DNA from 2 places in the Bradyrhizobium sp. USDA 4449 genome. Region 2 is predicted to be linked to the other one. Evidence: riboswitches for the same ligand, from Rfam matches in the RefSeq annotation. Region 2 holds a riboswitch; the other holds the start of a gene.
What was found. A riboswitch is a leader RNA that binds a small molecule or an ion and turns the genes downstream of it on or off. The one in region 2 is predicted to bind cobalamin.
Positions count from the first base shown of each region.

Region 1: linked by a shared signal. The riboswitch ahead of ACVIIW_RS15725 (hypothetical protein) and the one ahead of metE (5-methyltetrahydropteroyltriglutamate--homocysteine S-methyltransferase) in region 2 are both predicted to bind cobalamin.

Region 1 is NZ_JBSRYD010000001.1:3,330,469-3,335,612, forward strand. It holds partial or broken gene ACVIIW_RS15715 (type II and III secretion system protein family protein) at 401-1,182, opposite strand; gene ACVIIW_RS15720 (hypothetical protein) at 1,684-1,872, opposite strand; cobalamin riboswitch at 2,490-2,685, shown strand; gene ACVIIW_RS15725 (hypothetical protein) at 2,664-2,996, shown strand; gene ACVIIW_RS15730 (DUF3892 domain-containing protein) at 3,835-4,119, opposite strand.
Region 2 is NZ_JBSRYD010000001.1:3,630,359-3,635,502, forward strand. It holds gene ACVIIW_RS16895 (hypothetical protein) at 1,343-1,597, opposite strand; cobalamin riboswitch at 2,213-2,414, shown strand; gene metE (5-methyltetrahydropteroyltriglutamate--homocysteine S-methyltransferase) at 2,514-4,859, shown strand.

The sequences.
Region 1 (5,144 bases), 300 kb from region 2:
GGTGTTCCGCCGACCGGCATCGACACGCCGGTTGACGAACCTGCCCCCAATCCCTCGATGTTAAGGTTCTGCGTCGGCGTTGTCCGCACACCCATTTGCCTGGTCGCATCGCTAATGTCGGGAAGCTGATCCACCGGCTGTTGCGTTTTGCCATAGCGTGTGACCGCGGCACCAACGCACGAGCGTCGTAAGCGATCCTGCGGTCGCCGACGTATCGCGGCCAGGGATGGATCGTGTGCATGACGGCATTGACCTGCTTGGCATCGCCCGCGGTCATCGTGATGGTGTTCGAACGCTGGAAGTAGCGATCCACCTCGTCATGACCGGCGAGGCCATAACATCCGCCGAGCAGGAGCGGCGCGAGCAGAGCCAGATACCTGATGGTCATCTCTCGCTTGCTTTAGTTGAGGGTTTTCACGACCGGCTGGTCGGCAACAGTAGCGGCCGGCGCCGGAAGGGGCGCCCTGACCTCGGGAGCGATGATGTGCCCGTACGGACCCTTCACTTCACCACCGGAATTGACGTAATCGTTTGTAGCGCTTGCGGACTTCCATCTGACCAATTGAGGAAGAAATCGACGTCGTTTGCCGGAAGTCGGGAGTCGAGCGGCGATGCCTATTGCTGGCCGGGTGCCGCCGGCGCAACCAGGCGCGGCGTGACGATGATGACCAGATCGGTTTCCTCCTGCTGGTACGATTTGCTGCTGAACAAGGTCCCGATCACGGGCACCGAGCCGATCCAGGGAAGTTGCGAAACGTCCTGGCGATTGCGAGTCTGCAGCAGGCCGGCGATGGCGAAACTCTGGCCGTCGCGCCGTTCGACCGTCGTGCGTGCATCGCGGCGGGTAGGGGTGGAACGGTCGTCCCCTGGATCGTCACTGCATTGGCGAAATCAAGTTCACTGACCGACGGCTCGATCCGAAGGTTGATCACGCTGCGCGAGAGCACGGTGGCGACGAAGCACAACTCGACACCGAACTTCTTGAAGTCGATTGTGAGGGCTGGAAAGCCGTTCGTCGTTTGGGTCGGGATCGGGACGGGAAACTCGCCGCCGGCAAGGAAGCGGGCGGCATCGCCGGAAAGCGTGGTCAAGTTCGGTTTCGCCAAGCTGCGAGCCAATCTTTTGGTTCCCAAATGCAGAGATCAGCACGTCCACCGAGCCGCCGCCGGCGGTCCTAATAAGGCGACCTCACGTTGCGCAACATCGCTGGCGCGCTGGGGGTCGAGTGTTTCCACGCGCGAGGTTTTCTGCGACAAGGGCGAATGCCTGACGCGCGTCGGCAAATCCCTTGTTGCGAGCGACATGCTGCATCTAACGAGATCGGGTTCGGAATTCCCGGTTTCGTCGATCGTCTCAAAGCTGGGTGTCGAATAGGATGACGCTGCGGTCCAATTGACGGGGTCGGCGCAAATCAGCTGTCAATCGGGCTATGCCGACCGCGTCGAGCTTCTCGCGGATCATTTGATTAGATGCGCCGGCATTGCGGCAGTCTGCCCTGACAGGGCGGGCACATTGCCGCGGACGACCGCTTCGGGCTGTTCCCGAATTGCCGTTTGCTGGCCCGCCCGGCAACCGGGCGAAGGTCGCGGCGCTGCGGGTGTGCTCGGTCGTCCCTCGGACTGCCGCCATACTGAGAGCCGGGTTCAGGAAGAACTGCCTATTGCTGAGCGCCGCCTCACAGCGTCAGATGTTGGCTGTTCGCTTGAACCACTTCCTTGGTAGGCCAATGTAGTAGCCGCGCCTGCGAAGCTCTAGCCCGGATCTATTGAGCGTATCGCAAATGGATTTCACAGGCGTGCCGGCATCAACAAGCTTGCGCAGCAGTTCGTCTTCTCGTTTGGTCCAGCGAGGAGAGCCGAGAGTCAATTTCAATCCAACCTCTTAGCCCACACTTCGTCACACTCTAATCTGTTCACATGAATTTCGCCATCCTAAAATTTCGCATTCCAGAACACGACCTAAAATCGTAGAAAAAGCTTGGGCCTCCGGCGCCTTGTCTGTCCCAGTTATCGCGTCGGCCTCAAGAAAGGAATGGCAGGCGAGGCGCTCCTTCGAAAGCTATACGTTGGCATAGACGAAGCTCCCGGATCCTCTGCCAACGAGATTTCGGAGCCACTAGGATTCAGCCAGACTTGTAGGACAACCTGTGAGATGGCCGTGCGGCCGAGGAGTTAACCCCGCTAGACCGGATACTTGACCCGCGATGAGCGGCCCCAGCCGCAACTATGTCGGCAGCTACATCAGGACGTCGAAGTGGGGAGCTATCGGCTATCGCCGCGATGGGCTAACGCTAGAATTAGTCCGCCGCGCGGCCACCACGCGCCCAGCCGAGAAGAACTCCGCCATTCTCAAGGGGGGACAAATTCGCAAGCAAGTTTGCACATTGCCCGCATCACGTGCGAAGAAAGCAAGACGTCCGTTCCCCGGCCCAACAGCGTTGGATGTGGGGAGCAATCAAACGCTCCCAGCATAGCAGCACACGTGCTCTGTTTTGGCCTTGCAGTTCCATTCCCGCATCTCGTAGGATGGAAGCTAAGAGGGAACCCGGTGCGCCGGCGACGGCTATTCCGAGGCTGCCCCCGCAACTGTAAGCGGCGAGCGGTTGTCATCGTGGCGCGGTGACGCGCACTGTCCGTGACGACATCGTCGACGTCGCCAAGACCATGGTGAAGCTGGAGGAGAACTTCGTCGACCTCGCCTTCGGCCTCGGCAAGATCGAGGGCATGCGAGCTGAGCAGATCCACGCCTACGTCCGCTATGTCGCCGACTGGCGACTGACCCAGCTGCGGATTGCCCCGGTCTTCGGCTTCTTCGAGGCCAAGGAGGGCGGATTCACCCAGCTCAAGGCGCATCCATTGCCGTGGCTTGTCGAGATTCTCAATGGTGTCGAGCACGCCTATTTCTTCGAGCAGCGCGCCACGGAGTACTCCAAGGCGGCAAGCCGCGGCAGCTGGGACGGCGAAAACGGGGTGTGGGCGGCTTTCGGCCGTATCTAGCCCATCTTTATTGATGAAGGGCCTGTGGGTGGCTGGCGAGGCGAGTGTGGTTTGACCCGCTGATGGGACGTGAGATTCGGTTGCTGAGACCAATTCTGCGCTGACATCATCGAGGCAACCACACCGGCCATGGGCGACGATACGATTCTGCCCTTCCTGTTTCCAGCGGTCGGGCGCAAGACGATCACAGCCGCCTTTGATGGTGGGCGGCTGTTTTCAGCGGCTATGATGTGGAGGGCTCCACGACCCGAACCCGCTCGAATGCGACAGGCGACTAAAGGACTCCTCGTTCTGTGGATTCATAGCACCCGAAGGATCATTGAAATCCCTTGGCTGCCTTCAAAAGCGCCCCGAGCTTATCCGGCGGCGTCCCGACCATCGACCGCGCCTCCGGCCGGTCGAACATAAGGCGATCAGGCCAGCCTAGCTGTCCTCTCACCGATGACTTTTCTAGTGAGCGCCTCGTGGCCAACCGAATAACCCTTGAGATAGATGTCCTCAGTAATTGTCAACACGAAGCTATTGCCCGAGCAGTCGTGTGCTTGACGCTCGCAGCCATCATAGGCTCGTCTGTATTGTTCTCGACGGCAAGCGGCTCACACGGGCCGCTTTTCGTTTTATGGATGGCCGCGCAGTCTCGTCAGCTTTTGGTCAGCCAGCGCGGATACGGAGCCCCGGAGTTAGCGGGACGTGGCAGGGACAGCGCGATGGCACCAGAACGGTCAGCGCCGAGTCACGTGCCGCTAGCTTCTATGGTAGTGCGGGCGGGGCAGGGACAGCGTCCTGTCATGCCCCAAGCCAACAGGCGCCGAGTCTCGCCCGCACTGCCTGCGATCCCTCACGGACACTCAGGGAGCGAGAGGAGATTGTCCGGTTGAATTCCATCCACTGTTGTCTTGATGTACTTGTGTCGGCCGTCGGTCGCGACGATGACCTCGACAGTGATGCCTGATTCTTCGACGTAGAACTCCCACTCGCGGCTTTCGATATCTCCAATAGTCTTCGCGACGGATAGCCTCCATCGCGTTCCGTCTGAATTCAGCCCGCCGACAAATTTGATTCTCTCATGTGCGTTTCGCCTGTCAGACGTGTTTATGCAACGAATGCGCACGCGTTTTGCCATGCGGGGTCTCCCGTCTCTGCAGGCTGTCGGACCAGCTTAGAGATTGCCTGACGACGTGGGGCCGACCGGTTCTGGTAGTTGTGCCAGGGCTTTTCCTGATGAATGTATCGTACCGTCGGCTTCTTCCGCTGCTGTGAGGCTGGCTGTGTCGAAGTTGGCGGTGCGTTGCAGGGACAGCGCTCTGCCTCCAACGGCTCGGGCGCCGAGTCACGTTGCCGCTAACTTCGACTGCGGATGATCCAAGCAGGCGGTGATCACCAGGGGCGAGGACCCTCGGGAGCGTAAGTCAACGCACCCGCTGCCACTGGCTGATTTTGTCCGGTATGCCCAGGTTTGATGGGTCTCCGGCCGAAGGCCAAGAGCATGTCTCGTTCGCCAAGTCTTCGGCCGCGGAGGCTGGCGAAGCATACCGCCCCAATGTCTCATCACCGAGCGTGACCGTAAAATCCTCCCCAGTGGGAACGATCTGAGCCACCCCAGCGTGAGTTTTGTAGAACCATTTCACCATCTGCGACCCTTCCATGAACGTGCTGTGGTTTCACGTCCGAATGTACCTCGACGGCGCTGAGCATGCTCGCACCACCTTACATTCTCGTCCCCACCAATTCTGATAGGCGCCCCGGTTACTTGTCCGCGCTATTATCTGGTGGCGCCAGGGAGAACGTGACCCTCTCAGGAGCAAGGTGGCCGGCCTTGCCGTTCCAAGGGGGAGGGCTGGCCACCGATGTTAGGGGTGCGTGGCAGGGACACCACGGGGCCAACGGATGCACTCATTCGAGCAGCACATCACCCCACTGCGGTCGCAAGCGCTTGCGGTGCTTGCAGCCAGTCAGGCCCGTGCGGCCGATCAGTCTCTGAGCCAAGCAGATCGCCAAGTCGCGACGTTTAATGCCAGGGAGGCTGAGGCAATGGTTAGACATACTCGATTGCGTGAAGCCCAATCTCGGGCCGAAGGAGGCACGGAAGATCGCTGCACGCATACGCGATCTTCTAGGGGGCGCGCGTGAGCACCAACCGGTTCGGGT
Region 2 (5,144 bases):
GCCTCGGAATGCTGCGCTTAGTCTTGCAAATGGTGAGCGAGTCTGGACCTCCGGCGCCAGCGGTTGGGTACGGAGGAGCAGCAACGTCGCTATCGTTGATGACGAAGTCATCAGAAAACAGTACGTGGACGACGGTTTCGACGAGGGCTCGGGGATGAGCCGTCGCAGGCCACGGCTAACAGGGCCGACCCCGGGTGACGTTCTCCCAGGTATCGTCTCAGCCACCGCTGAGTGTCGCTCCACCTCGCTGTGCGGACGCTACTGCGTGGGCACTCAATTGGCGATGCGCGGAGTACGCCGGACCGGCCTTGGACGGAAGCTTATCCACCGGCGCACGCATTGAAAAATGCATGACAGCTGGTTCGCCGGGAAGCAGGCATCTCGCAAACTACGACGGGCCCTCGCGCTCTGCGCCTGTCAGAAAGATCGCGAAATCATGCTGCCCAAAGTACGACGAGCCGAAAGCTCCGGGAGAGGCGACTGAGCTGTCGCAGTTGCAGGGCGCGGGACCGTTCAATGAGGGGCTCGCCTACTCTTCCTCTTTCTCTTCCTCTGGTTCGGTGCGCTGAAACCAGGACCCAGGAGGGAATTTCGCGATATGCTTGGCAAAGCTGGACTGTGGCTCCCCAATCTTTTACTTCGCTCTTCTCGAAAGTGATGACCCCGTTGTGTGTAAAATAACGTGGTCCTTGGATATTACAGTTTACTAATAGGAGAACGCGCCACAGATCACCTTTCTGGGTCGGCTTGTGATTGGGCTTCGGTAAGTAATCTACCACAGCTTCAACGATAGTGCATCGGCCTTTCCGAAGAACATCGCCGAGCCGACCTTGGGGGGTAGTCACAAAATTGAAGTTCGACAGATCGTGTAGAAAGCGAAGGTTTGCGTTCCTTTCGCCATCTGCGACTTCACTGGCGATCAACGAGAGTGCGAGCGCGTGCCAGCCTAATTCCATCGGCTGCGCGTAGGTTGACGCAAGTTCAATTGTACCATCGAGCCCGACTTTCCAGGTGATAACGTAGTGTTCGTCCGATTTGTTGTGTTGGTGCCTGGTCCACGAAACGAAAACAAAGTCGTCTCCGCCAAGTTCAGCGACGCCCCACATTTGGGGGACGAACTGTGCCACCTTCGAGACATTGGAGATGATTTGTTCTACCGTTTCACCATCTTGCGCCCGCCAAGCCGACTTGAATCTCTCGATAAGGGGGCTGTCGACCGACCGGATACGGCTGCTCGTGGCGGCCGGCCAGGCGAGGCAGATTAGAGATGCACCTAGCCACAGATATAGCAGGGGTCTTGCAAACAGTCTCTTCATAACCTCGGCGTCTCCCATCCAGAGACTTAGGCAGCAGGTGACTTGAACTTGCTCTGAGCGAGAGGCAAGAAGTTAGCGACGACGCGATAAGGCTGTTCGACGCCGTTGCCTATGTCACGCGGCGCTAACTTCCCTGTCAGCGACAGCATTCCAATTGGCTGAGCTGGCATGCCCAGCAGCAGCAGTCTGGGCATGCCGACGGATTGCATTCTTCGTGCCAGGCAATGGGCGAAAATACGCATCGATTTTGTGTGTTCTTGTCGCCTTTCCGACGTGCGCATGTTTCGATGCTTCCATTCGGCGCATCGGCCGCAGCTTGGACCCCCTTGTCCCGCAGTAGAAGAAGCGAGCGCCTCGGATGGAAATCTGATCCCGGCTTGGAGTGCCGCTGCCACCATTGAACGGTGTGCTTCACGATCGCCTTCTTCGTTGACCTACATGCCGGCCAGCGACACGAAGCCGAGTTAGCCGCCGACGTTGAAGTCTGGCTGGCAGGCGATCAATCGGCGCGCCGCGTGTGGTGCCCGAGTGCGCCGAAAAAACCTCCGCTATCGATGCGGATCCTTTAGCAAAGAAGCCGCTGCCCGGTGCAGCTGCTGGGCGAACGCTGAAACGAAGCCGCGTCGAACGCTGCATCTGCTCGAAATGGCGGTAGTCCTCGCCGCGAACGCTGCCTTTGTCCCTGCCATCGCCATAGCGTGCAGAGGCATCCCATGGCAGCTACCGATGCTCACTCGAGACTTTCTGACACGCGATCTCTGACCAGCCAATGTTTCCGGGTGGCGGTTAATCGTTGAGACGCACAGTCATTCGCCGGTCAACGGTCATTCGCTTACCAGATGTCGCAGACTAGCTTGGTACACAATCTGAGAGGTTGACGGGAAAGGTCTCCTACCGATAATCCAGGTCGTCGAGGTTCTCCGGGGCGTGTTCGATCCGGAGCTAAGAGGGAAGCCGGTGCAATGCCGGCGCTGCCCCCGCAACTGTGAGCGGCGAGCCACTGTCCAACGATGTCACTGAAGCCTCCACGGCTTCGGGAAGGCCGGACAGCAGCGACGACCTGCAAGCCAGGAGACCTGCCCCGGCAAAATATTGGTCCACGGGCGGGGTGTCTCGGTGGTGCGCCAAGCAGCTGTCGCATGCGCGACTTCGACTGCCTGCGTCCGCCATGGCCTTGTCCCCAACAGGGGTTAAGCTATGTCTCTTCTCTCTCTTCCCGTTGCTACGCTCGGAACGCCACGCATCGGTCCACGCCGTGAACTGAAATTCGCTCTCGAAAGGTATTGGGCCGGTAGGATAAGCGAACAGCAGTTGCAAGAGGACGCATCCGGCCTGCGCGCAGCGAACTGGGCTCGTCAGAGCTCTATCGGCGTCACTATCATTCCGTCGAATGACTTCTCGCTGTATGATCAAGTGCTCGATACAAGTGTCATGGTTGGCGCGATCCCGGAGATCTACGATTCGAAGGGAGAATCCGTTTCCCTTGCGACGTACTTCGCCATGGCCCGCGGATCGCAATGCGACGACCTCGACCCGAGTGTCGGTCACGGCCTACGAGGATCTGGCGCGCCAGCGCAGGAGATGACCAAGTGGTTCGACACCAATTACCACTACATGGTTCCAGAGTTTCACAAGGGACAGGCGTTCAGGCTGTGCTCTCGCAAACCCATTGAAGAATATGAGGAAGCAAAGGGTCTGGGCTTTCAAACCCGCCCCGTTCTTATCGGACCGGTCACATTCCTAAAGCTCGGCAAGAGTGCCGATAACTCGTTCCAGCCCCTCTCCCTGTTGGATGATCTGATTCCGGTCTATATCGAGGTTCTTCATGAATTGGCCAAACGAGGGGCAAGATGGGTTCAGTTTGACGAGCCCAGCCTGGTCCTTGATCTGGACGAGGCGGCGCGAAAATCCTTGCTACATGCCTATAACCGGTTGGCAAAGGAGGGACCGGCTATCAAAATCTTGGTTGCCAGCTATTTCGGCGCACTAGGCGACAATCTGGATACTGCCTTGAGCCTGCCAGTGTCCGGCCTGCACGTCGATCTGGTTCGATCGCCGGAGTTATTGGAGCAGATCATTGCTGACGGGCGAGCTGATCTCGTCTTGTCGCTCGGTGTCATCGACGGCAGGAATGTATGGAGGTCGAACTTGTCGTCGCTACGCCAGAGGCTAGAGCCCGCGATCGCGAAGCTCGGTAAACACCGTGTACAGCTAGCTCCATCCTGCTCGTTGCTTCACGTACCAGTCGATGCTGAACTAGAGACCGGGCTCACTTCCGACGTCAAGAGCTGGCTCGCCTTCTCGGTTCAGAAGATGCGTGAGCTTGCGATCCTGGCGCGGGCACTCGCTGGCGACCGGAATGTCGGGCAAGCTCTTGCCGAGTCGGAATGCGCTGTGACTGCCCGCCGGAGTTCGCCGAAGATCCATGATGCGAATGTTGCTGCCCGGATGAGGGCGATCGACCAGAAGATGCGCCGGCGAACGAGCCCATTTGCCCGTCGTTCCGAGATTCAAAGGGTGCGCTTCGGACTACCAGCGTTCCCTACGACGACGATCGGATCATTTCCACAGACGGCTGAGGTCCGAGGTGCTCGTGCGGCGCATGCGAAAGGCACGATGAGCGACGAACAATATGACAGGTTTCTTAAGGAGGAGATAGCCCGCGCTGTACGTTGGCAGGAAGACATTGGGCTTGATGTCCTTGTGCACGGCGAATTTGAGCGCAATGACATGGTGCAGTACTTTAGCGAAAAACTCGCAGGCTTCGCATCGACCAGCAATGGATGGGTGCAGTCCTATGGCTCGCGCTGCGTTCGTCCCCCGATCCTGTTTGGCGATGTAGTGCGGCCGAAGCCGATCACCGTAGAATGGTGGCGCTACGCGCAGTCACTAACGAGCAAGCCAATGAAGGCGATGTTGACCGGACCGGTGACAATCCTGAATTGGTCGTTTGTTCGCGATGATCTTCCTAGAAGTGAGGTCTGCCGTCAGCTTGGGCTCGCAATCCGAGACGAAGTCCGCGATCTCGAGGATGCCGGTGCAGCCATGATCCAGATCGACGAACCCGCACTCCGCGAAGGATTGCCATTGCGCCGATCGGAGTGGAACGAATATCTCGATTGGACGGGAGATTGTTTCCGCATCTGCTCGTCCGGCGTTAGCGATCAAACGCAAATCCATACACATATGTGCTACTCGGAGTTTAACGACATCATCGGCGCAATCGCCGCAATGGATGCGGATGTAATATCGATTGAGACGTCGCGCTCTAAAATGGAGCTACTGAACGTATTCACAGAGTACAGGTATCCAAATCAAATTGGACCGGGTGTGTACGACATCCACTCTCCACGCGTTCCCGGGACGAGCGAAATGAAGGAACTGATGGTGTTGGCTCAGGCGCGTTTGCAGAAATCGCAGCTCTGGGTCAATCCGGACTGCGGCCTAAAAACGCGCAAATGGGAGCAAGTGCGGCCCGCGTTGGTCAACATGGTCGCTGCCGCCCGCGAGCTGCGCGCTGCATCCGATCCGCAAAACCATTGATCCCGAGCTTAGTCTGTTGTCGACGAGGTTAATTCGCTAGTGGTGATTTGCGTGCTCCACAATGTCGAACCAAAGTACCCGGCCCTTGATGGGCCGGGGATGGAGCGGCGTCCGATGAGACGGTGACGCGTCGCGCTACTTTGTCGCGGTCCGAGGGAGAATCGCCTACGGTTCGAATCAAGAGTCCGGACAGGCAGTTCTTTCTCAAGCGCACGCCGATGCTTGCGGAGATGGAAGCTGCTATCCAAGCCAGATGCGCCAATGTGCGCGTAGACAGATTCACGC